DNA from 4 places in the Martelella sp. genome. Region 1 is predicted to be linked to each of the others. Evidence: predicted binding sites of a transcription regulator. Region 1 holds the regulator's gene; each other region holds the start of a gene.
What was found. The regulator PhoB, encoded in region 1, activates phosphate uptake and scavenging genes when phosphate is short. The targets are predictions, from matches to a motif close to TGTCATNNANCTGTCAT.
Positions count from the first base shown of each region.

Region 2: the regulator PhoB is predicted to act here: its motif matches at 2,242-2,258, upstream of phnD (phosphate/phosphite/phosphonate ABC transporter substrate-binding protein).
Region 3: the regulator PhoB is predicted to act here: its motif matches at 6,836-6,852, upstream of AC5DC2_RS12505 (UDP-2,3-diacylglucosamine diphosphatase).
Region 4: the regulator PhoB is predicted to act here: its motif matches at 1,963-1,979, upstream of phnD (phosphate/phosphite/phosphonate ABC transporter substrate-binding protein).

Region 1 is NZ_CFHTCS010000010.1:12,082-20,397, reverse strand. Features, by position in the region: gene AC5DC2_RS01995 (DUF2975 domain-containing protein) at 1-151, shown strand, start outside; gene AC5DC2_RS01990 (helix-turn-helix domain-containing protein) at 155-370, shown strand; gene AC5DC2_RS01985 (carbohydrate kinase family protein) at 404-1,330, opposite strand; gene AC5DC2_RS01980 (orotate phosphoribosyltransferase) at 1,414-2,109, opposite strand; gene phoB (phosphate regulon transcriptional regulator PhoB) at 2,366-3,049, opposite strand; gene phoU (phosphate signaling complex protein PhoU) at 3,081-3,794, opposite strand; gene pstB (phosphate ABC transporter ATP-binding protein PstB) at 3,835-4,602, opposite strand; gene pstA (phosphate ABC transporter permease PstA) at 4,644-5,972, opposite strand; gene pstC (phosphate ABC transporter permease subunit PstC) at 5,969-7,459, opposite strand; gene AC5DC2_RS01950 (substrate-binding domain-containing protein) at 7,533-8,316, opposite strand, start outside.
Region 2 is NZ_CFHTCS010000018.1:14,447-22,762, forward strand. Features, by position in the region: gene paaI (hydroxyphenylacetyl-CoA thioesterase PaaI) at 1-147, shown strand, start outside; gene paaK (phenylacetate--CoA ligase PaaK) at 174-1,490, shown strand; gene AC5DC2_RS03185 (TetR/AcrR family transcriptional regulator) at 1,578-2,177, shown strand; gene phnD (phosphate/phosphite/phosphonate ABC transporter substrate-binding protein) at 2,308-3,255, shown strand; gene phnC (phosphonate ABC transporter ATP-binding protein) at 3,326-4,147, shown strand; gene phnE (phosphonate ABC transporter, permease protein PhnE) at 4,144-4,944, shown strand; gene phnE (phosphonate ABC transporter, permease protein PhnE) at 4,941-5,750, shown strand; gene AC5DC2_RS03210 (FeoA family protein) at 5,952-6,341, shown strand; gene AC5DC2_RS03215 (FeoA family protein) at 6,338-6,571, shown strand; gene feoB (Fe(2+) transporter permease subunit FeoB) at 6,568-8,316, shown strand, end outside.
Region 3 is NZ_CFHTCS010000140.1:898-9,213, forward strand. Features, by position in the region: gene AC5DC2_RS12475 (phenol hydroxylase subunit P4) at 1-67, shown strand, start outside; gene AC5DC2_RS12480 (NADH:ubiquinone reductase (Na(+)-transporting) subunit F) at 258-1,316, shown strand; gene AC5DC2_RS12485 (ABC-type transport auxiliary lipoprotein family protein) at 1,388-2,014, opposite strand; gene AC5DC2_RS12490 (MlaD family protein) at 2,165-3,535, opposite strand; gene AC5DC2_RS12495 (ABC transporter ATP-binding protein) at 3,545-4,363, opposite strand; gene AC5DC2_RS12500 (ABC transporter permease) at 4,374-5,534, opposite strand; gene AC5DC2_RS12505 (UDP-2,3-diacylglucosamine diphosphatase) at 5,935-6,765, opposite strand; gene AC5DC2_RS12510 (TolB family protein) at 6,873-7,700, opposite strand; gene AC5DC2_RS12515 (NAD+ synthase) at 7,725-8,316, opposite strand, start outside.
Region 4 is NZ_CFHTCS010000276.1:331-5,760, forward strand. Features, by position in the region: partial or broken gene AC5DC2_RS17980 (ABC transporter permease) at 1-814, opposite strand, end outside; gene phnD (phosphate/phosphite/phosphonate ABC transporter substrate-binding protein) at 920-1,882, opposite strand; gene AC5DC2_RS17990 (response regulator transcription factor) at 1,988-2,665, shown strand; gene AC5DC2_RS17995 (sensor histidine kinase) at 2,700-5,159, shown strand; partial or broken gene AC5DC2_RS18000 (transposase domain-containing protein) at 5,163-5,430, opposite strand, start outside.

The sequences.
Region 1 (8,316 bases):
GATCGCCAACCCGCCCGGCAGCCGGGCGCTGGCGATCGGGCTCGGCAGCGATCAACTGATGCTGTTCCTGCTCGCAGGGCTGCTGTTCGTGATGGGTCACGTGATGGTGCTCGCCACCGCGATCAACGAAGACTATCAGCGTTTCGTCTGACCCATGCCGATCATTGTCAATCTCGATGTCATGCTCGCCCGCCGCAAGATGCGGGCGAAGGTCCTCGCCGAACATGTCGGCATTACCGAGCAGAACATTTCGCTGCTGCGCTCGGGCAAGGTCAAGGGCGTGCGGTTTGAGACGCTGGAGAAAATCTGCGAGGCGCTCGACTGCCAGCCGGGCGACATCCTCGAATATCAGCCGGAGGACACCGGCTGATCGCCTTTCGCCAACAAAGCGGGAAACGAGACGTCAGAGCCCGATTTCATGCGCATAGGGCGGATTTGCGCCGGCGCGGGAGACGGTGACGGCGGCGGCCCTGGCGCCGAGCGCCAGCGCCTCGGCGATCGCCTCGGGCGCAAGCGTGCGGATCTGCTCCTTGGTCAGGAGACCGGCGATATCAAGCGAGGCCAGAATACCGGCATCGAACGTGTCGCCAGCGCCGACGGTGTCGACCACCGCGACCTTTTCGCTCGGTACCTCGACCTTGTGCTCTCCGGTGTAACCGATCGCGCCGTCCGCGCCGCAGGTGATCACGACAAGGCTCGCCCCGGCCGCAATCCAGTGACGCGCCTTGTCGTCAAGCGAGCCCTCAAGGCCGAACCAGTCGAGATCCTCGTCGGAGAACTTGACGATATCCGACTTCGCCGCCATCCGCTCGATCCGCGCCCGGTGGCTGTCGGCATCGGTGATGAAGGTCGGGCGAATATTGGGGTCGAGCGAGATCACGCGCCTGTCCGCCTCGCGCATCAACAGAGCCTCATAGGTGGAGCCGCAGGGCTCGGGGATGAGGCTGATCGCGCCAAAATGCATCGCCGCACAATCATCGCCGATCTCAGGCAGATCGTCCCCGGTGATCATCCGCCCCGCCGTGTTCTCGTCGTAGAAAGCGTAACTTGCCGAGCCGTTGACCAGCTTGACGAAGGCAAGCGTCGTGGGACGGTCGGAAACGGCGACATAGGAATGATCGACCTTCGACGCATCCAGCTTTTCGCGGATGATGTCGCCCATCAGGTCGGACGAAATGCCGGAGAAGAAGCCCGTCTTGCGTCCGAGCCGCGCAAGCGCGACCGCCGTGTTGCAGACCGCGCCGCCCGCGTAGGGGGCAAAGGCAGGCTCGCCCCTGTCCGTCTCGCGCGGCAGCATGTCGATCAGGGCTTCCCCGCAGCATAGAATCATTCATCTTCTCCCAATTTCTGTAAGGCGTCCGTGCGCCGGGTCGCGGCAGTTCGCCCGCCAACCGAGGCGGGCGTTCCTTCTCCTCAGACGATCAGTTCCTCAAGCCCGCCGCGCGCCCGCGACCAGTCCATCGGATGGTCGAGGAAGGCGCCGACGGCATCGAGCGTCGCCTGATCGGCGAGCCCGTCCTTGCGCGCCACCGCAAGCACGTCCTTCCAGGTGGCGATATGATGAAGGGCAACGCCGCCTTCGCGGAAACGTCTCTCCGCCTCGCCGAAAATCCCATAATAGAACAATGCCATGCCGTGTTCCACCACGCCGCCGGCCGTGCGGATGGCATTGATGAAGTTGAACATGGAGCCGCCGGCCGTCGTCAGGTCCTCGATCACCAACACGCGCGCGCCCTTGGGCAGATGGCCCTCGATCTGCGCGTTCTTGCCGTAGCCCTTCGGCTTCTTGCGGACATAGATCATCGGCAGTTCCAGGCGATCCGCCAGGAAAGCGGCGAAGGGAATGCCGGCCGTCTCGCCGCCGGCGACGCAATCGAACTTTTCGAAGCCCGCATCGGCAAGCACCCGGGCGGCGGCAAAATCCATCAGCGTGGAGCGGATGCGCGGATAGGAAATCAGTTGTCGGCAATCGATATAGACGGGGCTGACCAAGCCGGAGGCAAGCTTGTAGGGCTCGTCCGGCGAAAAGTGAACGGCGCCGATTTCCCACAGCATGCGCGCCATCAGATCGCCCATCACCGCGGGCTCCGCGAAACTTGCTCTGCTCATCTCAACAATCCTCTTGTGCTGCGGCTTTTCGGAATGCGGGGAGGAGGCATCCCTGAAAAGCCCTCTTGCCGGCGCGCATATCCGCCGACGGCCGCCCTCAGTCCAATTGGACAATCGGGCGTGAAAAATCAATCGCCGCAAATCTGTTTCAACAGAGCCGAACGGCTGACCGGCACAGCATAGCTGAACCGGTTCCACCCGCAATGACGGATATTAAATCGTTTTGAAAATCTTTGTGGCGGCGTTACGGGCGCGCCTAGACTTCCATGGAATAGCCCGCGCCGCGCACGGTGCGGATCACATCCGGCATCTGCGAGAAGTTGAGCGCCTTCCTCAGTCGACCGACATGCACGTCGACGGTACGCTCGTCCACATAGATGTCATGGCCCCAGACGCCGTCGAGCAACTGCGCGCGGGAAAACACTCGGCCGGGCGATGTCATCAGGAATTCGAGAAGCCTGAACTCGGTCGGACCGAGGCGGACTTCGCGCGCCTTACGGTGCACCCGGTGGGTCTCGCGGTCAAGTTCGATATCGCCGCATTTCAGCACGCTGGAGAGCACTTCCGGACGCGCGCGCCTCAAGATGGCCTTCACCCGCGCCATCAGCTCCGGGGTGGAGAACGGCTTGACGACATAATCATCGGCGCCGATCGCCAGGCCCCGCACCCGCTCGCTCTCCTCGCCGCGCGCCGTCAGCATGATGATCGGCAGGCGTTCGGTCTCCGGCCGCATTCTCAGGCGGCGGCAAAGCTCGATGCCGGAAACGCCGGGCAGCATCCAGTCGAGCAGAAGCAGATCGGGCACGCGCTCCTGTAGCCGGATTTCGGCTTCGTCGCCGCGCATGATGGTTTCGACCTCATACCCCTCGGATTCGAGATTGTAACGCAGCAGAACGCTGAGCGCTTCCTCGTCTTCGACAACTGCGATTTTCGGAACCATAGGACGTATGTCTCCCTTGTATTGACTGGCTTCAGAGATCGTCGGACCCGACGGCCGGGGAATTGTCGTCCTTGGGACGCTCTCCCTGCGGCTGGGAGCCGGTTGCAATGTAATAGATCATCTCGGCGATATTGGTGGCGTGGTCGCCGATGCGCTCGATATTCTTGGCGCAGAACAGAAGATGGGTGCACGAGGTGATGTTGCGCGGATCCTCCATCATGTAGGTCAGAAGCTCACGGAACAGCGAGGTGTAGATCGCGTCGATTTCATCATCGCGCTCGCGGATGGAGCTCGCCTTGTCGGCCTGGCGCGAGGTGTAGGCGTCCAGCACCTCCTTCAATTGCAGGAGCGCCAGTTCCGACAGGTGCTCGATGCCGTGGGCAAGCTTGCGCGGCACACCGGAACCCTGCACCGAGATCACGCGCTTGGCGGTGTTCTTGGCCATGTCGCCGACGCGTTCGAGATCGGAGGCGATCCGGATAGCGCCCATGATTTCGCGCAGGTCCGCCGCCACCGGCTGGCGCCTTGCGATGACGACGACTGCCTTTTCGCCGATCTCGCGCTCCGCCTCGTCCAGCACAAGGTCATCCTTGATCACCTTTTCGGCAAGCTCGGTATCGGTGTTGACGAGCGCCGTCACCGATTCGCTCACCATTTCCTCCGCCAGACCGCCCATCTCGGAAATGCGGCGCTGGAGATATTTCAGTTCGTCATCGAATGCCGTCAGAATATGCGATGGAGCCATGACTGTTCCTTCCTTGGCGTGAGCCTGCGGCAACCGCCCCTCAGCCGAAACGTCCCATGATGTAATCCTGGGTGCGCTGGTCCGCGGGATTGGTGAAAATCGTGTCGGTGTCGTTCTCCTCGACCATATGGCCGAGATGGAACATGGCCGTGCGTTCGGAAACGCGCGCGGCCTGCTGCATGGAATGCGTCACCATCACGATGGTGTAGTTTTCCTTCAGTTCGGAGATCAGTTCCTCGACGCGGGCGGTCGCGATCGGATCCAGCGCCGAGCAGGGTTCGTCCATGAGGATGACCTCCGGACTGACGGCAATGGCGCGGGCAATGCACAGCCGCTGCTGCTGGCCGCCGGAAAGGCTGGTGCCCGGCTCATGAAGCCGGTCCTTGACCTCGTTGAACAGGCCCGCCTTCATCAGGCTGGTCTCGACGATCTGGTCGAATTCGCTGCGGTGGCGGGCCAGCCCGTGGATGCGCGGGCCATAGGCGACATTCTCGTAGATCGATTTCGGAAACGGATTGGGGTTCTGGAACACCATGCCGACACGCGCCCTGAGTTCGACCACATCGATCCCCGAGGCATAGATGTCCTCCCCGTCAAGCGTGATCATGCCGGTGACGCGGCAATTGTCGATCGTGTCGTTCATGCGGTTGAGCGTGCGCAGAAAGGTCGACTTGCCGCAGCCGGACGGGCCGATCAGCGCGGTGACCGCGTTTTCGCGGATGTTGAGACTGACATCGAACAGCGCGCGCTTCTGTCCGTAGTAGACGGACACCGCCCGGCCGGCCATCTTGTATGTCGTGTTGCTCATTGTGTTTTTCCAAGTCTTTTCACGGTCGGGTTCCTCATGGCCTATCTGCGCCGCTCGAAGCGCCGCCTCAGGATGACGGCCGAAATATTCATCAGGATGAGGAATGCCAGCAGCACGATGATGGCGGCGGAGGTGCGTTCGACAAAGGCGCGCTCGGCTTCGCCCGCCCACATGTAGATCTGAACCGGAAGCGCGGTTGCCGGATCGAGCGGGCTCGCCGGATAGTCCGCGACAAAGGCGACCATGCCGATCAGAAGCAGCGGCGCCGTCTCCCCAAGCGCCTGGGCGAGGCCGATGATCGTTCCCGTCAGGATGCCGGGCATGGCCTGCGGCAGGACGTGGTGAAAGACAGCCTGCATCTTCGAAGCCCCGACGCCGAGCGCCGCCGAACGGATGGAAGCCGGCACGGCCTGCAGCGCCGCGCGGGTGGCGATGATGATCGTCGGCAGGGTCATCAGCGTCAGCACCAGCCCGCCGACGAGCGAGGCCGAACGCGGCAGTCCCAGGAGACCGATGAACACGGCAAGGCCCAGAAGGCCAAATATGATCGAGGGAACGGCCGCAAGATTGTTGATGTTGATCTCGATGATGTCCGTAAACCGGTTCTTCGGCGCGAATTCCTCGAGATAGATCGCCGAGGCCACGCCGATCGGCAAGGCCAGAAGCAGGACCACGCCCATCATGTAAAGCGTCCCGACAAAGGCAACGCCGATGCCGGCGGATTCGGGCCGGCTGGACGCACCATGGGTGAAGAAGCCGGTATTGAAGGATTTCTCCATGAGGCCGAGCGCCTCGAGCCGATCCATCCATTCGAGCTGGCGATCGGAGACGCGACGGCTCGTCTCGGGCACGGACAGGTCGATCTGCCCCTTGTAGGCCGAATCGATGTCGGCCGACGCCAGAAGCCGCACATTGACCGTCTCGCCGATCACCGAGGGATCTTTCAACACGACGTCGCGCAATTCCACCCGGCTCGAGCGGGAGATCATCCGCATCGCCGCGCGCATTTCGGGACCGTTTGCCGGGCTGATTTCCAGCGTTTCGGCGAGCGCCGCCTCGACCAGTTCGGGATAGTCCGCCGTCAGCAGCAGGCGGGAATCGTCTTCCCGCGCGCCCTCGGGATCGATGACGGCGGCATCAAAGGTGATCGGCAGCGTGATTGTCGTCTGCTGAAAGGCCGTATAGCCCTTGCCGATAACGGAAAACAGAAGCGCCGCGAGGAAGAAGATTCCGGCCGAGATCGCGAGCACGCCATAAAGGCGAAAACGGCGCTCGGCCGCATGGCGGCGCTTCAGCCCCTTGCGTCGGGCTTCGGCCAGTTGCCGGCGATCCTCTTTCCGTTCGGTCGCGGTGCTGAATGTCTCGGTCATTCATACTGCTCCCGGTATTTGCGCACGATATAAAGCGCATAGACATTGAGGCAGAGCGTGATCACGAACAGGGTGAGGCCAAGCGCGAAGGCAACCAGCGTCTGCGGCGTATCGAATTGCAGGTCGCCCGTCAGCTGGTTGACGATCTTGACCGTCACCGTCGTCATCGGCTCCAGCGGATTGATCTGCAATTGCGCGGCGACGCCTGCGGCAAGCACCACGATCATCGTCTCGCCGATGGCGCGCGAGGCCGTCAGAAGCAGCGCCCCGACGACGCCGGGAAGCGCTGCCGGCAGGACCACGCGCTTGATCGTTTCCGACCGCGTGGCGCCGAGGCCGAGCGAACCCTTGCGCAGGCTGTCCGGCACCTGACTGATGATGTCATCCGACAGTGATGAAACGAAGGGGATGAGCATGATGCCCATGACCAAGCCGGCCGTCAGCACCGACTGCGCCTCGATGAAATTGCGGTAGCTGCCGGTGAAGAGCCCGTTCAGTTCCGCCGAGATGTCGCGCAGCAGCGGACCGACGGTGACGAGCGCGAAGAAGCCGTAGACGATGGTGGGGATGCCCGCCAGCACTTCCAGCAGCGGCTTGGTGACCGAGCGTAGCCTGGCGCCTGCATATTCCGACATGTAGATCGCCGCATAAAGCCCGACGGGCACGGCCACCGCCATGGCGACGAGGGAAATGTAGAGCGTGCCGGCCAGCAACGGAATGAGGCCGAACTGCCCGGCAGAACCGGCCTCGCCGGCCGCGGCAAAGCGCGGATCCCAGACCGTGCCGAAAAAGAAGTCGGCCGGCGGCACGGCCGAGAAGAAGCGCAGCGTCTCCGTCAGCATCGACAAAACGATGCCGACGGTCGTCAGGACCGCGATCGTGGATGCCAGAAGCAGGACCGCGAGCACCACCTGCTCGACCCGCCTGCGCGCGGCAAAGGCAGGGCTGACGGACCGATAGGCAAGTCCGAGCGAGACCAGCGCCACGGCGAGCACAGCCGCAGCCATGGCAGCGTTTGACCGCGCCGAAAGCGCGTTGAGCCTTTCGGCCGAAGCAAGAACAAAGGGCCTCGGCGAAGCGGCAAGCGGAATGCCGCGCTCGGCCAGCACGGCGCGCAGTACGCCGGCATCCTCGTGAACCCGCGCCCGGGCATCCTCCGGCAATTGTCTCAGGCCATAGGCAACGGAGGTGACCGAATTGTAGACCAGGGTCTGCGCCGCCTCCGGCTGCTCCTTCACGCTCTCTGGAAAGCCGGAGCGGATCTCCGACCCGATGATGAGCGGACTTGCCACCATCCACGCGGCCATCACCACCAATGCCGGGATGACGGCGGCGATCGCTGCGAGGCTTGCGTGATGGGCAGGCCTTGAATTCAGCCGCGCGAGGCGCGAACCGGCGAGCGCATAGGCCTTCGCCCGCGCCGAGAAATAGCCGGCGACGCCAAGCGCGAGCACGAGCGCCAAGATGATCAAAAAGACGTGCGTCATATCGATCCAGACCGTCCGGGCAATTCCGGACATTGATTGCGATTGCCCCCGGCTTGCGGATGGCAACCGGGTGTTATTGCAGCGCCGCCTCGAAGCCTGCCAGCATGTCGGCGCGTTGCCGCTCCGACGCTGGCACGAGGCCATATTCGGCCAGCGGGCCATAGGGGCCGGCCATCGCGTCCGAGAGGAAGAATTCGACATAGTCCTTCAGGCCCGGAATCGCGCCCACATGCGCCATCTTGACGTAGAAGAACAGCGGCCGCGACACAGGATACTCGCCGGATTCGACCGTTTCGGCTGTCGGCGTGACGCCGGAGATCGTGGCCACGTTCAGCTTGTCGGCATTGTTGTCATAAAAGGACAGGCCGAACACGCCGAGGCTCGTTCGGTCGGACACAACCCGCGCCAGCGTCTCGGTATAGTCGCCGTCGATGCCCGGCGCCCGTCCATCCTTGCGCACGGCAATGCAACGGTCAATGCCCTGCTTTGCGCCGAAGTTTTCCTCGAGAAAAGCAAGCGCGCCCGCCTGTTCGCAGCCGACGCCCAGCACCTTTTCCTCGAAGACTTCGCGCGTGCCGTGCTTCTCGCCGGGAATATAAGCCTTGATCTCGACATCGGGCAGCGCCGGGTCGATCTCGGGCCAGCGCGTATAGGGGTTCTTTACGAGCTTGCCGTCTATCACGAGTTCGGCGGTCAGAGCCCGATAAAGATCGAGCGGCGTCAGGTCCATGGCGGGCATCGAGACGTCGGTGGCAAAGACGATCCCGTCATAACCGAAGGGGATTTCGGCGATCCCGGTGACGCCGTTGGCCGCGCAGGCAGCGATCTCGCCCGGACGGATCGGCCGCGATGCATTG
Region 2 (8,316 bases), on a different contig from region 1:
GACCGCCTGACCGCCACCGCGCGCGAGGTTTCGCGCAGAGGCCGATCCGGCATCTATGATATAAGCGTGACACGGGAGGACGGAGCGGTGATCGCCGAGTTCCGCGGCCATTCGCGCACCATCAACGGCACGCTGCTGAAAGCCTGAGCGCATACGTTTTCGAGGAGGAAGACATGAACGCCATCGACAATCTGAAGCCGTCCCGCGAGATTCTCGACCCGATCGAGGTGGCGAGCCGCGACGAAATCTCCGCCCTTCAGCAAAAGCGCATGGCCTGGTCGCTGAACCACGCCTATGAGAACTCGCCCTTCTACCGCAAGCGCTTCGATGACAGCGGCGTGCATCCGTCCGATTTCAGGACGCTTGCCGACCTCGCGAAGTTTCCCTTCACTGTGAAGACGGACCTGCGCGACACCTACCCCTTCGGCATGTTCGCCGTGCCGCGCGAGAAGCTTGCGCGCATCCACGCCTCCTCCGGCACCACCGGGCGCCCGACCGTTGTTGGCTACACGAGGAACGATATCGATGTCTGGGCCGATGTCATGGCTCGCTCGATCCGGGCGTCCGGCGGTCGCGCGGGCGATATCTGTCATGTAGCCTATGGCTACGGGCTTTTCACCGGCGGCCTTGGCGCGCATTACGGCGCCGAACGTCTCGGCTGCACCGTCGTGCCGATCTCCGGCGGCATGACCGAGCGTCAGGTCACCCTGATGAGCGACTTCAAGCCGCAGATCATCATGGTCACCCCCTCCTACATGCTGTCGATCCTCGACGAATTCCGCCGCCAGGGCATCGATCCGCGCGAAAGCTCGCTGAAGGTCGGCATTTTCGGCGCCGAACCCTGGACCAACGCGATGCGGGCGGAAATCGAGGACGCCTTCGACATGCACGCCGTCGACATTTACGGCCTTTCGGAGATCATGGGTCCGGGCGTTGCCAATGAATGCGTGGAAACCAAGGACGGGCTGCATGTCTGGGAAGACCATTTCTATCCCGAAATCATCGACCCGCAGACCGGCGAGGTGCTTCCCGACGGCGCGATGGGCGAGCTGGTCTTCACCACGCTGACCAAGGAGGGCCTGCCGATGGTGCGCTACCGCACCCGCGACCTGACCCGCATCCTGCCCGGCACGGCGCGCTCCATGCGCCGGATCGAAAAGATCACCGGCCGCTCCGACGACATGATCATCCTGCGCGGCGTCAATGTCTTCCCGACCCAGATCGAGGAGATGATCCTGAAATGCGATGGCCTTGCCCCGCATTTCCAGATCGAACTGACCCGCAAGAACCGCATGGACGTGATGACCGTGCATGTGGAGTGCACGCCGGATCAGTCCTCGGCGGAAGCCCGGCTGGCCTCGGCGAAGGAGCTGGCGCACCACATCAAGTCGGTGATCGGCGTTTCAACGAAGATCGACATTCGCGATCCGGAAAGCGTTGCCCGTTCGGAAGGCAAGGCCAAGCGCGTGGTTGACAATCGCCCGAAATAATCACCGGCCGGTTGGTCAATTGATTAGCCAATGCTAAAAGGGGCGAAACCGCCCCTTTTGCCTGCCCATCAGGAGTTTTGAGAGAACATGGCGAGAACACGGGCCAATGATTTCGAGGAAAAGCGGCACGGCCTGCTTTTAAACGCCGCCCATGTGTTCGCCACGCAGGGCATGGAAAAGGCGTCGATGTCGCAGATCGCGCGCGCGGCGGGCGTGTCGAAGGCGCTGCTCTACCACTATTACCCCTCCAAGGAGGCGTTGATCTTCGCCATCATCGCCTCGCATCTGGAGGCGCTTGATGTAGCGCTCGAGGCCGCCGACGACCCGGGCCTCGAACACAAGGCCCGGCTCGAGAAACTGGTGATGACGGTGCTGAACGAATATCGCGGCGCCGATGACCAGCACAAGGTGCAGCTCAATGCGGCGCCTGCCCTTACCGCCGAGCAGACCAAGCAGATCCGCGCGCTCGAGCGCAGCATCGTCGGCCGTTTCTCTGCCGTCATCCGCGAGATCCATCCCGAGCTCGACCGCCCGGAGCGCCCGCTTCTGATGCCGGTCACCATGTCGCTGTTCGGCATGATGAACTGGGTCTATATGTGGTTCCGCGACGGCGGCAAGATCACCCGCGAAGACTATGCGGCAATGGCGACGACGCTGCTCCTGGAAGGCGTAAAGGCGGTCCGGTAGGACGGCAGGCAAGCCGCAAGGACCTTCAGTTCAATCGGTCGGTCGAGGCCGGAGACAGGTGCATCGTCGTAATACTGTAACGAAGACTTGCTAAGTCGCCTCCAGAGCCAATACAGACTGGAGAGCCAATATGCGCAGTATGCTTCTTGCCGCCACTGCCCTGATCGCGATGTCCGTTCCGGCCCTTGCCGATTTCACCCTGGATAGCCGCTACACCGACGCCGACGGCGATCTGATCGCCGATATCCCGTCCGATCCGGCTGAGCTTGTCGATCCGTCCGTTCTGATCTTCGCCTACACGCCGGTTGAAGACCCGGCCGTCTACGCCGAAGCTTGGGCCGATTTCCTGGCCCATATGGAAGAGGTCACCGGCAAGCGGGTCCAGTTCTTCCCCGTCGATTCCAACGCCGCCCAGATCGAGGCCATGCGCGCCGGCCGCCTGCACGTCGCAGGCTTCAACACCGGCTCGAACCCGCTGGCCGTTGCCTGCGCCGGCTTCCGCCCCTTCACCATGATGGCGGCCGAGGACGGCTCGTTCGGCTATGAAATGGAACTGATCACTTATCCGGGCTCCGGCATTGAAGACGTCGAGGACATCAAGGGCAAGACGCTTGCCTTCTCCTCGGAAACCTCCAATTCCGGTTACAAGGCTCCGTCCGCCATTCTGAAATCCGAATACGGCATGGAAGCCGGCACCGATTTCGAAGCCACCTTCTCCGGCAAGCACGACAACACCATTCTCGGCGTTGCCAACAAGGATTATCCGGCCGGCGCCATCGCCAATTCGGTGCGCAAGCGCATGCTCGCCCGCGACGTGATCTCCGATGACCAGATCGAGATCATCTATACCTCGCAGACCTTCCCGACGACCGGTTACGGCGTTGCACACAACCTGACGCCCGCGCTTCAGGACAAGATCAAGGAAGCCTTCGCCTCCTTCGAATGGGAAGGCTCCTCGCTTGAAGAAGAGTTTTCCAAGTCGGGCGAAGCGCAGTTCATCCCGATCACCTTCAAGAACAACTGGGCCGTGATCCGTCAGATCGACGAAGCCAACGGCGTTTCCTACGACTGCCAGTAAGTCAGCCGAAATCCCATTCGGACGGACGGGCGGATTTCATCCGCCCGTCCATCTTTTCGTGGAACACGACATGCTTGAACTGAAATCGCTCACCAAGACCTACAAGACCGGCGACAAGGCTCTGGTCGATGTCAGCCTCACAGTTCCCGAAGGTCAGGTCGTCGGGCTGATCGGGCCATCGGGCGCCGGAAAATCCACGCTCATCCGCTGCATCAACCGTCTGGTCGAACCGACCGGTGGCGCCGTACTCCTGTCGGGCAGCCCGATCACCGGTCAGGACCAGCGCAAGCTGCGCGCCATGCGCCGACGCATCGGCATGATCTTTCAGGAATATGCGCTGGTCGAGCGCCTGACGGTGATGGAGAATGTGCTCTCCGGCCGCCTCGGCTATGTCGGGTTCTGGACCAGTTTCACCCGCCGCTACGGCGCAGACGATATCAGCCGCGCCTATGGCCTTCTCGACCGTGTCGGCCTGCTGCAGCATGCAGACAAGCGCGCGGATGCGCTTTCGGGCGGTCAGCGGCAACGGGTCGGCATTGCCCGCGCCCTTGCCCAGGAACCGGAACTGCTTCTGGTCGACGAACCGACGGCAAGCCTCGACCCAAAGACCAGCCGCCAGATCATGCGGCTTTTGATCGAGATCTGCGCCGAGCGCAATCTTCCGGCGATCGTCAATATCCACGACGTTCCGCTTGCCCGCCAGTTCATGCAGCGGATCGTCGGCCTGCGCGCCGGCGCGGTCGTGTTCGACGGCGCGCCCGATGCGCTGAACGAAACGGTTCTGACCGAAATCTACGGCGCGGAAGACTGGAACGCGATGCGCAGGAACGCCGAGGACGACAACACCGCCGAGGCCGAAGCCGCTGCGCTGATGGCGGGCATCGTAAGATGAGCAGCTATCCGACAACATGGAAACGCCCACCGCAGATCTTCACGCATCGCGGCTGGCGCATCGTCATTCAGGCCGGCTTCGCCGTGTGGCTGGTGCTGGCGCTTGCGACGCTTGACCCGAACTGGGCGCGCATTGCCGAAGGCTGGACGCGCGGCGCGCGCTTCCTTGCCGGCTTCCTCCAGCCCGATTTCACCAGCCGCTGGGGCGATATTTCCAAGGGCCTTGTCGAAAGCCTGACCATGACGCTGACCTCGACGGTCGCCGGCGTCATCATCTCGGTTCCGATCGGCATCGGCGCAGCGCGCAACGTCTCGACGCCGGTCATCTACATGATCTGCCGCGCCATCATCGCCGTCAGCCGCTCGCTGCAGGAGATCATCATCGCGATCTTCTTCGTTGCCATGTTCGGCTTCGGCCCCTTCGCCGGGTTCCTGACGCTCTCCTTCGCGACGATCGGCTTCCTGTCCAAGCTCCTGGCCGAGGACATCGAGGACATCGACGAAGCACAGGCGGAAGCCGTCCGCGCCACCGGCGCCTCATGGCTGCAGATGATCAACTATGCCATCCAGCCGCAGGTGATGCCGCGGCTCATCGGCCTGTCGCTTTACCGGCTCGACATCAACTTCCGCGAGAGCGCGGTGATCGGCATTGTCGGGGCCGGCGGCATCGGCGCGACGCTGAACACGGCGATCGACCGCTACGAATATGACAGCGCCGGTGCGATCATCCTGATCATCATCCTGCTGGTGATGGTGGCCGAATATGGCTCGAGCTACATCCGGAAGCGACTGCAATGACCGATCCTGCCTATCCCGATATCTGGCGCCGCAGGACCACGCGGCAATCGCTCCTGATCTGGGCCGGTTGGTTCTTCCTCGTTGCGCTGACCGTCTGGTGCTGGCAGTTGATGACCCGCGACACGATCTGGGCCTTCGTCAGCGACGCGCCCGTTCAGGCTGCCGATATCGGCAGCCGCATGTGGCCGCCGCGCCTTTCCTACATGAGTGAGTTGTGGGGGCCGCTCTGGGACACGCTGAACATGGCGACGCTCGGAACCATACTGGGGGTTATCCTTGCCGTCCCGGTGGCGTTTCTCGCCGCGCGCAACACAACCCCGTCGGCATTGATCCTCAGACCCGTTGCGCTTTTCATCATCGTTGCCAGCCGCTCGATCAATTCGCTGATCTGGGCCTTGTTGCTGGTGGCCATCATGGGGCCCGGGCTTCTGGCCGGCGTCATCGCCATCGGCCTGCGTTCGATCGGCTTCATCGGCAAGCTGCTCTATGAGGCAATCGAGGAGGTCGACAGCGCGCCCGTCGAGGCCGTCACCGCAACGGGCGCCAGCCATGCGCAGATTCTCGACTACGCCATCGTGCCGCAGGTGCTGCCCGCCTTCTGGGGCATTACCGTGTTCCGCTGGGATATCAACATTCGCGAGAGCGCGATCCTTGGCCTTGTTGGCGCCGGCGGCCTCGGGCTGAAGCTGCAATCATCGCTCAACGTGCTGGCATGGCCGCAGGTCACCATGATCCTGATCGTCATCCTGGCGACGGTCATCATGTCGGAATGGGTATCGGCCCGCGTCCGCCGGGCAATCATCTAGCGCATCGTGCTTTATAAGGAGTTGGTTTTTGGCGGATGTGTTTCCGGCAGAGATAATTCCTGAAGAAAAACTGACCTTTGTCCGTTTAGCTCCGGACCGGAAAAACACTCTGTTGACCCAGATCAAAGCACGAACCGAAGCACAGGAGCGTATTGCAGATATAAAGTTGAGAATTGATTTCATGTTTTCCGGGTACCGACCATGTCCGACCTCACCATTGGCTTTGGTTCAAGCTTCGCGCTCCCGACAGAGGAGCATGCAGGGACGCGAACGACCGAAGACCCACTGACAAGCCGCTCGACCCGCGATGCCTTCTCCTCAAGGCCGTGCCCCCTGACCTCAGCGGATGAAGCAACCTGGCTCCGGGTCGTTGCGCTGAAGGCCGGCGACCGGTTTCGCAGAAAACTTGGCGCGCTCGGGATAAAGCCGGGCAGCAACATCCGGATCGTCTGCCGCACGCACGGTGGGCCGCTGGTTGTCGCCCTTGACGGCGTCGGGGAAGCCCGCATCGCGATCGGCGGGGGTATGGCCGCCAGGATCACGGTCGTGCCGTCAGAGGATTTTTGCAAACAGGGGGCACCAAGACAATGACGTCCGAAGAGCTGCAGGTTGGCGCAAGGATACGCGTGACCGGATATCATCGCGGCGAGCGGGCTGGTCGCCAGCGCCTGCTCGCCATGGGAATCACGCCGGGAACCGATTTTCTCGTGACCCGGATCGCCCCGTTCGGCGACCCCGTCGAAATCCGCATCCGTGATTTTTCCCTTTCTCTGCGCCGCGCCGAGCTCTCTGCATTCCGGGGCGAAAGGGTGCCGTCATGACGTCGATCACGATCGCGACGGCAGGCAACCCGAACTGCGGCAAGACCACGCTCTTCAACGCGCTGACCGGCGCGCGTCAAAGGGTTGGCAACTGGCCGGGCGTCACGGTCGACCGCAAGGAAGGCCGCTTCTTGCACAAGGATACCACCGTCAATGTGGTTGACCTGCCCGGCACCTACTCTCTCGGCGATGGCAGCGAGGCCGGCCTCGACGAGACCATCGCCCGGGACTACATCCTCTCCGGCGAAGCCGATATCGTGCTCAACATCGTCGATGCCTCGAACCTGGAGCGCAATCTCTACCTGACTGCCCAGCTCATCGAAATGCAGGTTCCCGTCATTGTCGCGCTCAACATGATGGACATGGCCGCGGAGAATGGCCTCAGGATCGATTGCGACAAGCTGGCAAGCCTGCTCGGCTGCCCGGTCGTGCCGATCATTGCAAGGCGCGGCAAGGGCATCGATGCGCTGAAGGACGCCATCATTCTCGCGGCAGATGCCGCCAAGGCGCCCACCGCGCGCCTGTCCTACCAGCCGGAGGTCGAGGCCGCGATTGCGGCGCTTTCAGGTCCCGCCGCCGCACTGGCCGGGAAACGGGGCGTCAAACCCTATTGGCTTGCGGCCCGCCTGATTGAGGGCGATGCGGCTCTGGAAGCCTTGTGCGACAGCGCGCTGGCGCGACAGGCAGAAGCGGCCCGAGAAAATGTCGAGGACGCGCTCGACGAGGACATCGACATTCTCTTCGCCGACATGCGCTACGGCTTTGCCAACAGCATTGCCCGTTCGGCCGTCAAACGCACGCACCGGGTGTCGCGCACATTGTCGGACCGGATCGACGCGATTGTTCTCAACCGCATGCTCGGCATTCCGATCTTTCTGGCGGTCATGTATGCGATGTTTCTGTTCGCCATCAACTTTGCCAGCGCCTTCATCGATTTCTTCGACATTCTGACAGGGACGCTGCTGGTCGACTGGCCGAGCGCGGCGCTGACGGCCATCAGCGCGCCGGGTTGGCTGATTGCCATCCTGCCGCAAGGCGTTGGCGCAGGCATCCAGACCGTGTCGACCTTCATTCCGGTGATCGGCTTCCTGTTCCTGTTCCTCACATTCCTGGAGGATTCGGGCTATATGGCCCGCGCCGCCTTTGTGATGGACCGGTCGATGCGCGCCATCGGCCTGCCCGGCAAGTCCTTCATCCCGATGGTGCTCGGCTTCGGCTGCTCCGTGCCGGCCGTCATGGCAACCCGAACGCTCGACAATCGCCGCGACCGGATCATGACGGTGATGATGTCGCCATTCATGTCCTGCGGGGCAAGGCTCCCGGTCTACGCGCTGTTTGCGGCCGCCTTCTTCCCCGTCGGCGGGCAGAACGTGGTGTTCGCGCTCTATCTGATCGGCATTCTGGCCGCGATCGCGACCGGGCTTCTGCTCAAGAACACCCTGCTGCGCGGTCCCGTCTCTCCCTTCATCATGGAGTTGCCGCCCTATCACGTCCCGACAATCAGGAGCCTCCTCAGAACGACATGGGACAGGCTGAAGGCCTTCATGTTCAAGGCCGGCAAGGTCATCATCGCCGTCGTCGTGGTTCTTGGCTTCCTCAACTCGCTCGGAACGGACGGTTCCTTCGGCAATGACGACACGGAGGCCTCGGTTCTGTCGGCCATTGGCCGCAGCATTACGCCGGTTGTCGAGCCGATGGGTATTCAAGAAGACAACTGGCCGGCAACCGTCGGCCTGTTCACCGGA
Region 3 (8,316 bases), on a different contig from region 1:
CCACAAGTCGCTGATCCGTTTCTGGACGCCGGGCCTTTCCGGTGTCGGCGGCGTGGCGACCGTCTAGAGCGCCGTGCGTCCATTCGGACGCACAAAGGACGCTCTAACCTATTGAATCTACGCATCGGGGTAACGAAAAGCCGGATTCCGCTTTTTCGCCCGACGTTCCAGGACGATCATTCAAAGGCAATCGAGCATGGAGAACATTTCCGGCGTAACCGGCGGTGTTCTCCCAGAGAATTTGAGAGAGGCGCCCCATGGCCTTCAGGCTGACCGTCGAGCCGATCGGCGAAACCATCGAGGTCCGCGAGGACCAGACCATTCTCGATGCCTGTCTCAGGCAGGGTATCTGGCTGCCGCATGCCTGCGGCCACGGGCTTTGCGGGACCTGCAAGGTCGATGTGCTGGAGGGCGAGGTGGACCATGCCGATGCCTCCTCCTTCGCGCTCATGGATTTCGAGCGCGAGGACGGCAAGACGCTTGCCTGCTGCGCGCGGCTGACGGAAGACGTGGTGATCGAGGCTGAAATCGACGAGGACGAGGATGCCGAACACATTCCGATCCGCGACTTCTCGGCGACGGTCACGAAAATCGTTGACCTCACCCCCGACATCAAGGGCATCTGGCTGGCCATCGACGGCGACCCGATCCGCTTCCAGCCTGGCCAGTACATCAATCTGACCGTGCCGGGGGTCGAAGGACCGCGCGCCTTCTCCATCGCCTCCAGCCCGAAGGACGGCGCGACGATCGAACTCAACGTGCGCAAGGTGCCGGGCGGCAAGGCAACACCGCTTCTGCACGAGACCCTTAAAGAAAGCGATCATCTTTCTTTTACAGGCCCTTACGGCCAGTTCTTCACCCGACGCTCGCGCGGCGGCACGCAGATCTTCGTCGGCGGCGGCAGCGGGCTTTCCAGCCCGAAATCCATGGTGCTCGATCTTCTGGAAAGCGGCTGGGACGAGCCCGTCTACCTGTTTCAAGGCGCGCGCGGCCTGAAGGATCTCTACTATCGCGACCTGTTCGAGACGCTCGCCGCCGAGCACGGCAATTTCCGCTACGTTCCGGCACTGTCCGAACCCGACCCCGGCGACGGGTGGCAGGGCGAGACCGGCTTCATCCACGAGGCGCTGCAGCGCGCCTTTCCCGACGGTTTCGCCGACACCACCGCCTATCTCTGCGGGCCGCCGCCGATGATCGAGGCGACCATCCGCACGCTGATGCGCGGTTTTCTGTTCGAGGAAGGAATCTTTACCGAAAAGTTCCTGACGGCGGCCGACGAGGACAGGATCAAAAGCCCGGTCTTCCGCCGCATCTGACCCTCCTCCTGGCGCATCGGCCCAAAAATCAGAATCGATTTTTGGAAAGAACGATGCGTAGATTCAATAGGTTAGAGCGTGGCGGCGATCCAGCCGACGATTTCGGCCTGGACGTCGGCGAAGGCCTTGTCGAGGGCGGCAACGAGCACGCCGCTCGATGCAGACGGGTTGACGCCGACGCTGCTTTCAAACAGGCGCTGGGCCCTGACGACGCCGGTGCGGTCATCGAGGAGCTTGACCGAGAGCACTACGTCCGCCGTCCCCGGCCCCGCCGCGTCGATCGCGAATTCGCGGATCTCCACCACCACCTGATAGTCGATCGCAAGCCCCTGCCCCGGCATGCCGACGCCGCCGAAGAGGCCGGTGTTCTCCAGCCCCGCAACGAGCCGTGCCTGAATGACCGACGGCAACAGATCGCTCCACTGGGCGTTGGCCAGATAGCGAAGCTCGGAACCGGAAAGCCTGACAACGATGCCGCGATTGTCGAGCACCTGGATGGCCGACGGCGTCGGCACCAGCAGCTGAAGCCGGGCCGTGCGCGCGCGCTCGGCCGTCACCGGGCTCGCCGCCCGTGCCGTCAGGTCAAACGTATCGCTCGGCGGACGAAGGGCGCAGCCGCTGAGGCCCGCCGCGAGGAGACCGAGCGCAACGAGCGGTCCTACCAGCGCTCCGGCTTTCTCTCTCGCCGCAAAAAACATGCTTCCGTCCTTCCTGGGACCTGCTAATCCATTCATTTCAATGAAGTAAGGCATAAGAACCGGATTGCAAAGGTCCTGATAGCGACTTTCTCCCGCCAGGACGCGCTTTCGGCGGGCCTCTTTCAGACCGGCGCAACCAGGCCTTGAACCTCAATAGCGATTGCGACCGTCATAGGTCTTCATGGTGTCCGTACCGAAGATGAACTGCTGCGGATCGTTGCTGATGGAATTGATCGTCCGGTTGAGACTGTCGACCGTCCGGCGCGTATCGGACACCAGCGCGCGGACATCGCGCAGTCCGGAGCCCGAGAAATTCTCGAGGTTCGCGGTGATCGGCCCGATGCGGGCATTCAGCGTCTCGGCGGCCTGCTGCACCGCAGCCAGGGTCTGGCGGGCCTGATCGGACAGCGATTCGACATTGTCGGACCCCAGCAGGTTGTCGACCTTCACCAGCACGTCATTGACGCGCGAGGAGGCCTCGTTGAGCTTGACGGAAAGCTCGCTGATATTGTCGATCGCCGTGTCGATGTTCTGGGTCTTCGAATTCACGCTGTCGGCCACGTCGCGGATCGAGGCCACGGCCTGCTTGGCGTCGGCCATGACCACCGCGAGATCGTCGACGGAAGTGCCGACCTTGTTGGCGTCGATCGCCGAGACAATGGCATCGACTTTCTTGAAGACGTCAAAGGCCTGATCGCCGAAGGTGCTGTAGCTTTCAACCGCGTCGGCGAACTTGGCAATCACATTGTCGAGGTTCTTCGAGGCGACGGCGACATTGGCGGTGATCGTGTTGGCATTGTTGATGATGCTTGCGACCTCGTCCGGATTGACGGCCTTGATCACCTTGTCGAGCGAATCGACCGTCGTCTCGAGCCGGCCGGAGAGACTGTCGACGGTGCGCGACAATTTGCCGACGGTCTCGAGGAAATCGCCGATCTCGTCGGAATTGTCGGCAAGCGCTCCGGTGAAGGTCTCGACATTGCTGACCGTCTTCGTCAGTGTCGGGGATATGTCCTCGACCAGCGTCTGAACGTCGCTTGCCGTCGAATCGATCCGTTTCATGATCCGGTCGGCCGTCGTCAGCAGGTTGGAAAGACTGGACTTGTCGGCCGTCAGTTCGGCGGGCTGGTCGTTCTTCAGCGCTTCCTGCAGGATGTTCGGTCCGTCCTGGCCGTTGGCGGCAAGTTCGATATAGCCGGTTCCCGTCAGGCCCTGAAGCTCAAGCTTGGCGGTGGTGCTGTCATGAACCGGCGTGGCAGCCTTCACCTCGGTGCGGGCGATGGTGAAGCGCGGGTCCTCCGGGTCAATTTCCAGGGCCTTGATCGAGCCGACCTGGATGCCGTTGAAACGCACGGCGGAGCCGACGCTTAGGCCGTTGGCCGAGCCCGGAATGCGCACGATCAGTTCGGCGATCGGTCCCTGCCGGCCGTATTCCTGCAGCCAGAACACGAAGCCGGCGGCCGAGGCCAGCACCAGCAGTACGAAAAAACCGACAATGGTATAGTTAGCTTTGGTTTCCATGCCTGCCCGTCAACGCTGTTGTTGGCCATCTGCGGCGTTTTCGAAAATAGCGCGGGACCTCTTGCCCCTGAAATAGCTCTGGACCCACGGGTCATCGAAGGCGAGCATCTTGTCGAGCGTTCCCTCGACCAGCACCTTCTTCCTTCCAAGCACCGCAATCCTGTCACATACGGCGTGCAGGCTGTCGAGGTCGTGAGTCACCATATAGACCGTAAGGCCGAGCGTGTCACGCAGCCGGCCGATCAGTTCGTCAAACTCGGCCGCGCCGATCGGGTCAAGGCCCGAGGTCGGCTCGTCCAGAAACACCAGGTCCGGGTCGAGCGCCAGCGCCCGGGCAAGCGCCGCGCGCTTGATCATGCCGCCGGAAAGCTCCGAGGGATAACGCTCCGCCGCCTCGGGCCTCAACCCCACCATCTCGATCTTCAGCCGCGCGAGATCGTCCATCATCGCCTTGGGCAGATCGAGATATTCGCGCATCGGCACCTGCACGTTTTCAAGAACGGTAAGGCCGGAAAACAGCGCCCCCTGCTGGAACAGGACGCCGACGCGCATATCGACGGCGAGCCTGTCTTCATAACTCAGATTGTCGAAATCCCTGCCGAAGATCGAGATCGTGCCCGCCTGGCGCGCATTCAGCCTCAGCACCGTGCGCATCAGCACCGACTTGCCCGTGCCCGACCCGCCGACGAAGCCGAGAATTTCGCCGCGATAGACGTCGAGATCGAGATCTTCGAGCACGGTCGGACCGCCAAAACCGACGGTGAGCCCGCGCACGCTCAGAATGGTTTCGCGGTCTTCTTCCGTTCTGCTGTCGACCTCGCCGTTCACCGCCTGCTCCTCAATAATCGATCGCTGCGTAGAAAATGGCGAATATGCCGTCGGCGAGGATCACCACGAAGATCGACTTCACCACCGACGCCGTCACCTTCTGGCCGAGGGATTCGGCGCTGCCGCCGACCTTCATGCCCTCAAGGGCCGCGATGATGGCGATGATCAGCGCCATGACGGGGGCCTTCAGCATGCCCGAGATCACGTCCGCCATGTCGACGGCCTCGTGGAAGCGCTGCATGAAGGTCTCGAGCGTGATCCCGGAATAGACATCAAGTACCACCACCGCGCCGGCAAGCGCGGCGAAGTTGGCGAGGATCGTCAGAAGCGGCAGCGCGATCAGGAGCGCCACCATACGCGGAAACACCAGAACGGAGACCGGATCGAAGCCCATCACCCTCAGCGCGTCGATTTCCTCGCGCATGCGCATGGCGCCGATCTCGGCGGTGATCGCGCTGCCGGAGCGTCCGGCGATCATAATCGCGGTCAAGAGCACGCCGATTTCGCGCAATTGCAGAATGCCGACGAGATCGACCACGAAGAGCTCGGCGCCGAAATAGCTGAGCTGGAAGGCGCCCTGCTGGGCAATGATGGCTCCGACGAGGAACGACATCAGCGCAATGATCGGCACGGCGCGCACGCCCATATGGTCGAGCTGGGCCGTGATGGCCGCCATATTGACGCCGCCGCCCCTGGACAGAAGCGCCTTCAGGCCGAGAAAGAGCGCGCCGAAAAAACCGATCCCGCGGAAGACATCGCGCCCGCCCGCCACCGCCGACCTGCCGACCGGATCGAGAATGATCTCCGGCAGGCTCTTGCGCGGCGTTTCCGACTTTTCCGGCTCCGGCAAGGTTTCCGGAATGGCCTCCATGAGATCGGAAACGCGCGCATCCATTCCGGCGACTTCGGTCTCGAAACCGGCAGCCCTGCATTCGGCCTGCACCTCGCGCACCAGCCAGGCGCCGGCCGTGTCGAGCCGCTCCAGCCCGGAAAGGTCGACCACCGCCGTGCCGCCCCGCCCTTCCAGCTGTCCGGCCAGCTGATCGATCTCGCCGCTCAGCGGGCGCGCATTGCGAACCGTCCAGAACCCCTGCAGAAAAAGGGTTGTGGTCGTTTCGCCGTCGCCGGGCGTAACCGTCAGGGAGGCTTTCGTTTCGTCCGCGTTCTGCAAATGCAAGTATCCAGTGTTCCGCGCCGGTACGACGCCGCATCGGCCCCGGCGCAAAATGCCTCATCCGCCATGGCAGCGGGACATCGGCCGAACCATCGCAAGCCGGAAGACCCGAGAACGTGACGATCGACCGCGATCATGACCTTTGTTAGGCTTTTCATGCCGGGAAAGAGATTGCAAGTCTTTTGAATGATATAGCGCGTCAGCCGCGAAAGTGGAGTCTGTATCGTCCGTTGACCCAATCTATCGGACGATGCAACAGATCTGCATCGATACCGTCAGTCCCGCGGACTGAAAGCCCGGCCTTGCCCGACTGTCGAATGATTGCGGGATGCACGGTTTTCGCAAACGCCCCGGCCTGAAGACGCACAGCCGCGAAGGCGCGATCGGGAGGCTCCGGTCAGGCCGCGCGGCCCTTGGCCTTGGCCGCCATGATCAGCGGCGCGATGTCGGCATCGTCCGCCTCCTGCGGCTCGTCTTCGGCCACGCCCTCGATCTTATGCCAGTTGATCAGCTCGAACGTGCCGTCGAAATGCTCGGCCACCGCGGTGCAGCTTTCCACCCAGTCGCCGGTGTTGATATAGCGGATGCCGTCCATGTCTTCCATCACCGCATGGTGGATATGGCCGCAGATGACGCCGTCGACCTCGTTCCTGCGCGCCTCGTCCACGACCACGCGCTGGAACTCTCCGATGAAATTGACGGCATGCTTGACCTGCAGCTTGGCCCAGGCGGAAAACGACCAGTAGGGCATGCCGAGCTTGCGGCGCACGGCCGCCAGCACCTGGTTGATGGCGATCGCGGCATCATAGGCCCAGTCGCCGAGATAGGCGACGATGCGCGCGTGGCGGACGACGACATCGAACTCATCGCCGTGGATGACGAGATATTTCCGGCCGTCGGCCGCCTCGAATATCATCCGCTCCGCAACTTCCACGCCACCGAAATGCGTGCCGGGAAAATCCCGCAGGAACTCGTCGTGATTGCCCGGAATATAGACGATGCGCGTGCCCTTGCGCGCCTTGCGCAGCATTTTCTGCACCACGTCGTTGAAGGGCTGCGGCCAGTACCAGCTGCGCTTCAGCCGCCAGCCGTCGATGATGTCGCCGACGAGCACGATCGTCTCGGCGTCGTGGTGGCGCATGAAATCAAGCAGGAAATCCGCCTTGGCGGCCTTTGACCCCAAATGAAGGTCGGAAATGAAAAGCGTTCTGAACTGTCTGGGTTCCATCGCCTCAACCCGCCATAGCCCCCGGCGGCCTCTGTGCATCCATGGATGGCACCCTTAAAACACGAGTCGTATTTCAGCTTGATGACAGGCCGGCCCGGCGGACGCGCTCAGACGGGGAAATAGCGGACATAGGCGAAGGCCGCGCCGTCGGGCGCCCAGTTGGGCGAATTCATCGTGCCCTGCCCCCCGAAGAGCGAGAAAAGCGTCGTCAGATTGCCGCCGTCGGGATCCATCACGCGCAGGCGGACATCCTTGTCGCGCGGATGGTCGAAGACATCCGGCTCATAGGAAATCAGGATCACCCGATCATTCTTTGGCGAGGGATGGGCGAACCAGTTGCCGGCATTGTCGAATGTCACCTGCTCAAGCCCGGTGCCATCGGGATGGATGCGCCAGATCTGCATCAGGCCGGTGCGCGAGGAGTTGAAGTAGATCCATTCTCCGTCGAAACTGTAGTCCGGCCCGTCATTGCGGCCTTCACCGTGGGTCAGACGGGTTTCCTCGCCGCCTTCGGCTGCAATCGTGTAGATGTCGAAGACGTCGTCACGAATCCCGCAATAGGCAAAGCGGGCGCCGTCCGGCGACCAGCCGTGCCAGTAGGACGGCAGGTTGCGCGTCACCAGCTTCGGTGCGCCGCCCGACGCCGGCAGCGTGTAGATCGCCGATTTGCCGAATTCGCACTTGTCGGAGATCGCGATCGTCTTGCCATCCGGCGAAATGCCGTGGTCGTTGTTGCACTGTTCGGCAAAGCCGGTGTCGATCGTCTCGAGACGCGGCGCGCCCTCCAGCGGCAGGCGGTACATCAGCCCGTCGCTGTTGACCATCAGAAAGCGCCCGTCAGGCGACCAGTTGGGCGCCTCGATCAGGTCTTCAGACTGAAACACAACGCGCTGTTCGCCCGTGGCGACGTCATAAATCTCGACTGAGCTTCTCATATGCCCCTCCCCGGCCCGGCGATACTAACGATCGCGGAAGCGGTTGGTAATCGGGTAACGCCGGTCGCGCCCGAAATTCTTGCGCGTGATCTTCACGCCGGGCGCGGACTGGCGTCGCTTATATTCGGCGACATACAACAGATGCTCGATCCGGTGCACCGTTTCCGCGTCATGCCCGCGCGCAACGATCGCCTCCACTGACATCTCGCGCTCGACGAGGCATTCAAGGATGTCATCGAGCACCGGATAGGGCGGCAGCGAATCCTGATCCGTCTGGTTCGGGCGAAGCTCCGCGGACGGCGCCTTGTCGATGATGTTCTGCGGAATGGCGTTCGTCTCCGGCCCGTGCATGCCTTCCGGCCGCTCGGTGTTGCGCCAGGCGGCAACGGCGTAGACCTGCATCTTGTAGAGGTCCTTGATCGGGTTGAAGCCGCCGTTCATGTCGCCGTAGAGCGTCGCATAGCCGACCGACATTTCCGACTTGTTGCCCGTCGTCACCACCATGGCGCCGAACTTGTTCGAAATCGCCATCAGGATCGTGCCGCGCGTGCGGCTCTGCAGGTTTTCCTCGGTGATCCCTTCCTCGGTGCCCTCGAACATGGTCTCCAGCGCGGAG
Region 4 (5,430 bases), on a different contig from region 1:
TCGCGCGGAACAGCGAGGTGGCAAGAACATCATAGCCGACGGGAACCCCGACGATATAGGCCACGCCGAAATCTCCGAGGCATTTGGCGAAGATCAGTGTTGAAGCGGAAACCAGCGCCGGCAGCATCAAAGGCAATATTATGCGACGCGCCACGTCCCATCGGCCGGCGCCGAGAATGCGGGCGGAATCCTCAAGTTGAGAATCGAACTTGCGCAGGGCGTTTCCGAAAAGCAGGATCACGAAGGGCGTGTAGTGCAACGCCAGGATCAGCGTAATCGGCAGGAAGCCGTAGGCGAGCCAGTCCGGCGGCTCGAAGCCAACCGCCTCCGCCCAACTGGTGGCGCCGCCGGTCGTCCGGTTTTTGAAAAGGGTCGTCCATGCCAGGGCAAAGGTCCATGACGGCAGCATGTAGGGAACGATGAGCGCGGTCGAAAACCAGCGTTTGCCCGGAAGATCGGTGCGGCTCAGGAGCCAGCCGAGCGGTGTGCCGACGACAAGCGCGACGACGATCGCACCCGCCGCGATGGTCGCCGTATTGAAAAGCGGCGTCCAGAAAACATCCCGGGCGATGGGTGAAAGCATGACCCGCTGGACGTAATAGGTTGTCAGCGCCCCCACCTCTTTTCCGGTGCGCGCCTGCTCGGCGTACTGAACCCGGAATGCATCTGCCAGCAACAGAAGGACGGGCGCGGCAATCAGGTAGAAGAAGAGTACAAGGAGAACGATGGCGAGCAGTCCCGCCGGCTCGTTCGCCGCAATGCGGCTGTAGTAAAGCCAGCGATGGATCCGGCTTTTGCCCCTGTCCGCGGGCACAGTCGTCCCCGGTGGCGATCCCGTGAAAGATCCCATTGAAGTTTACCTCGGCTGTTGCGTGTGTGAGTAAGCGGCGCTGTCGGGCGCCGCCGCTTCGGCTAAGCTCTATTCCGCCATGGCGTTTGCCCTGACCATGACGTCGCGCACCGTCGCCCAGCTGTCCTTGAAGGAAAGCGGAATGAAATTGGTGTCACCATTGAATTCCGCCTGCATCTCCGGCGGGAACAGAAAGCCGAAAAAGCAGCGTTCCAGGGCGGATGACAGCTCCGGATCGAGATCATGCGCATAGACAAACGAGGATGTCGGAAAGAGCGGGCTTTCATAAATGATCCGCACGCTCTCGGGATCGATCATGCCCCTGTCCGCCATGCGCTCGTAAACATCCGACGCGACGGCGGCCATGTCGTAATCGCCGGCGACCAGTCCAAGCAGGGACTTATCATGCCCGCCGGACATGATCGGTATATAGTCGATGTCGGGTCGCAGCCCCTGTTCGGGGAACAGGGCCCTGGGCGCGAGGTTTCCGGAATTGGACAACGGACTGGAATGCGCCACCCGCCCGCCAACAAGATCACTGAGCTTGTGATAGGGAGACCCCTTCCGCACCACGGAGATCAGACGATAGCCCCGGACCTCGTCGCCTATTCCCTTGGTCGCGAAAGGCACGGCGCCGGCCTCGCGAACGGCCGTGACCGTCGATCCCGTCGCGAACCCGGCGAAATGCAGCCGCCCCGATTTCAGAGCCTCGATTTCGGCGGCACCGGTCAAGACGGGATAGTAGACTATCTGTCGTTCGAGGCACTGGCTCAGGTGGTTGGTGAAAGGCTTGAAGAGCTCGGCGTAAACCGCCGGATCCTCGATCGGCGCATAGGCCCAAACCAGCGTCGGCGGGTTCCTCCACAGCGCCGGGTCGGCGGGAAGGTCGGCGACGAGATCATTGTTGCAGTCGCTGTATGGCGCCGCCAGATAGGGCCTCGCGCATTGCTCGGCATCGGCGCCCGCCATGGCGGCCGACGCGCAAACGGCAATGGCGCAAGCCAGCAAGCCTGTTCTTCCTGCGTTCGTCAAAGTATAGTCTCCTCCCGGACCCGGAGAACTCGCGTGCGATTTCGCCTTGGCCCTTGGGAGAAGAGACTAGGCGGATTTTCTGTCAGAGTCCTGTCATGGGAAGAAATGCGAATACTATTAGTTGAAGACTCGGAAGACCTTGCCGACGCCATTGCGACAAAGCTGCGCCGCGAGGGGCACGATGTCGAACATGTCGGCGATGGCGAGCGCGGCGAGGACTACGCCATGAGCGACGGCTTTGATGTCGTCATCCTCGACATCAACCTTCCGAAACGCGACGGTTTCGAAGTTCTTTCGGCAATCCGTCACGGCGGAAGCAGAACGCCGGTTCTGGTCATGACAGCCCGCAACCAGATCGCCGACAAGGTGGGACTGCTCGATCTTGGCGCCGACGATTACATCGTCAAGCCCTGCGATCTCAGCGAGGTGGCGGCTCGGGTGCGCGCGCTTGCGCGCCGCAGCAGCGGCATAACGACCGGCGAAATCGTTTTTGGCGATCTCAGACTGGACATGAACAACCGGGCGGCCAGCCTTGCCGGCGCACCGCTCGAGCTCGGCCGCCGCGAATACGATATGCTTGAGGCGCTGGCCAAAGCGCCCGGCACGCCGGTCAACAAGGAGCATGTCGTAGTCAGGCTTTTCGGCCATGATGACGCGGGCACGCCCAATGCGGTGGAACTGCTGGTCTCTCGTCTGCGAAAAAAACTGCAGGGCGCCCAGGTCGAGATCATCACGCAGCGCGGAGTCGGCTACATCTTGCGGGAAACAAGCAGCCAGCGTTAAGACTTCTGCCGAAGAGGAGAAACCGGAGCAGGAAATGACCGACCGCCTTTCAATCCGGCAGCGGCTGGCGCGCCTTTCGATCGAAAAAGCGGTGATTGCAAGCGCCGGGTTCGTGTTTCTTCTCGCCGGGGCCCTGCTCTACAACACCGCCTACAGCAATGCCTACCGCGCCGCTGATGAAGCTTTCGACCGCGTGCTGGGAGCGGCGGCCCTGGCCATTGCTGATACCGCCGCCTATGAGAACGGCAACGTCATCGTCGATATCCCCTATTCGGCCTTCGCCATCCTGGGAACGACCCAGATGAACAGAATATTCTATCGGGTCGTGGCGCCGAACGGGTCGGTCGTCACCGGCTCTCCGGTTCTGGGCCTCGATATCGAGACGCCGCAGACCCCCTCCCTCAGGCTTTCGGACGGAACGATGGACGGCGAGCCGGTGCGCATCGCGGCAGTAGCGCGTTACAGAACCGACGCGACAACCGGAGATGCGGGATGGATTGACGTGCTGGTCGCCGAAACGCGGGAATCACGCAACGCACTGACCAGCCATCTTATCGTCGACTCGCTCGTTCCAGCGGCGGCCGTCGCTGTCGCCGCCTTTCTCCTTATGTGGGGCGGCATCCGCCTTGCGTTCCGGCCTCTACGCTCGGTGGCGAGGGTCCTGCGCAACCGAGCCCGCTCCGACCTCAGCCCGATTTCACGGGACGTCCCCAGGGAAATCGAAACGCTCGTCGTCGCACTCAATGATTTCATGGCCCAGCTCGCCTCGACGCTGGAGGGGTTGAGGCGCGTCACGGCTGATGCCGCCCATCAGCTTCGCACGCCACTTGCAGCGCTGCGCGCGCAGGCGGAGGTTGCGCTCGACGAAACTGATGCTGAGATCATGCGCGACAGGGTCGCAAGGATTCATCGCAACGCCGCCACCGCCAGCACTCTGGCAAACCGATGGCTCACTGACGCAACGCTTTTGCATAAACTCAAGATGAGGGAGGCGGAGACCGGCGACCTATCCGACTATGTCGAAGAAGCACTGAACCGCATCGGGAGCAATGGCGAGTTCGCAGAAGGTCTCCGTGAGGTTGAGTTCTCGCGCCCGGACCAACAGGTACTCATCGATGCCGATCCGGTCGGAATGATCGAAATGATCCGCAACCTGATCGAAAATGCCTTTCTGCATGCACCAGGCCCGACACGGGTGACGGTCACGACACAGAGCAGCGAGGCCGTGCTCACTGTTTGCGACAAAGGGCCCGGTATCGCGCTCGACCGCAGGGAAGCCGTTTTCGAGCGCTATGTGCGGGACCGGATGGACAGGCCCGGCTCAGGACTCGGCCTCGCCATCGCCCGTGAGGTTATCAGCGCGGCGCACGGAACAATCGAACTCGACGAAGCTGACGGCGGCGGATTGCGGGTGGAGGTCCGCCTTCCAATCCCAAATGCCTCCGGCGCAGACAAGACGCCCCGCAAGCCCTGGTTTCGGGCAGGCTGGATCAGGTTGCCGGCATTCGCGTTCCTGAGCCTGGCAGCGCTCTTGCCTCCGGCAGACCTGAATGCGCAGCAGCCGGAGCCGGACCTCACGATCGTAAGCACATTGCCGCACGACAACATGGCTCCCTTATTGGATTGGATTGAAACGCGCTTTCCCTCGCTAACTATCAACTACTCCTCGCTCCGCCCGCCGCAGATTGCCGCTTTGGTCAGAACACCGACCTTCGGTTCCGCTGATATCGTGCTTCTTCCTGTGCCGGATATTGCCGTCTCGCTGAGCAACAATGGCTTCGTCAGGCCACTGGTCGACTTTATAGCCTCGGCGGGACCGGACGGGCGCCCACCGCACTGGCGCAACGAACTCTTTGAAATGCATTCCGATCCCGCCGTCTTCGTCATCCGCAAAGAGGATACCATGACAACAGGTGACCTGCCGACGACAAGACTGGCACTCGCACGCGCCCTGGAGCAGTCACCAAGCCCCTATTACCAACGAATTGGTATCGTCAACGTTGGGATCGACAGCATCTCCTACCTTCTCGCCACACAAGATTCGCTTCGCTCAGCTCTGTCCTGGCGGCTGGCGCGTGATTTCGGAAGCGTACAGGCACGGATATTCGAAACCGGCACCGAGCTGCTCACAGCGCTTGCCGCCGGCGAAATCGATCTCGGATACAATATTCCCCTCTCCAGTGTCATCTCTGCACAGGCAGATGGAGCGCCGATCGACTATATAGAACCTCAGGACTACCTATTATCGGTTCCCTGGACAATCTTCGTCCCAGACAAGTCCACTCATCCGCTTGGTGCCTTCGTCGCCGCAGCGATGTTATCAGCGGAGGGACGCACGGTCTTTGCCAACGACGTTCTTGGGCTTACTGTCCGTGCTGCTGCGCCTGGAAGCGAGCAAAGAATAACTCTGGGGCCAGAGTTGCTCGTCTTTCTTGACACCATCAAACGTGGGCGCTTTCTCGACAACTGGTTTCAGCTTGTTACAACGGAATAGCAAAGGCTTGCGCGCCGGACGGCGCCGCCCAAAACTGGCGACGGCCTTAGTCTTCGCCATGTTCAGAGCGTCGATCGCGTCTTCGGTCGCAGCGGCTTCGAGTTCTTCGAGCTGCAGCTCCATCTGGTCGATCAGCCGGACGCGACGCTCCGAGCTGTGGCCATAGTTTTCCCGTCGGAGTTCGGTGATCTCCGGCTTCAGATGCTTGATCATGGCCTGCTCGGTCGAGACCACCGCCCGGACCTGCGCCAGCTCGCTCTCGGCGGCCTCG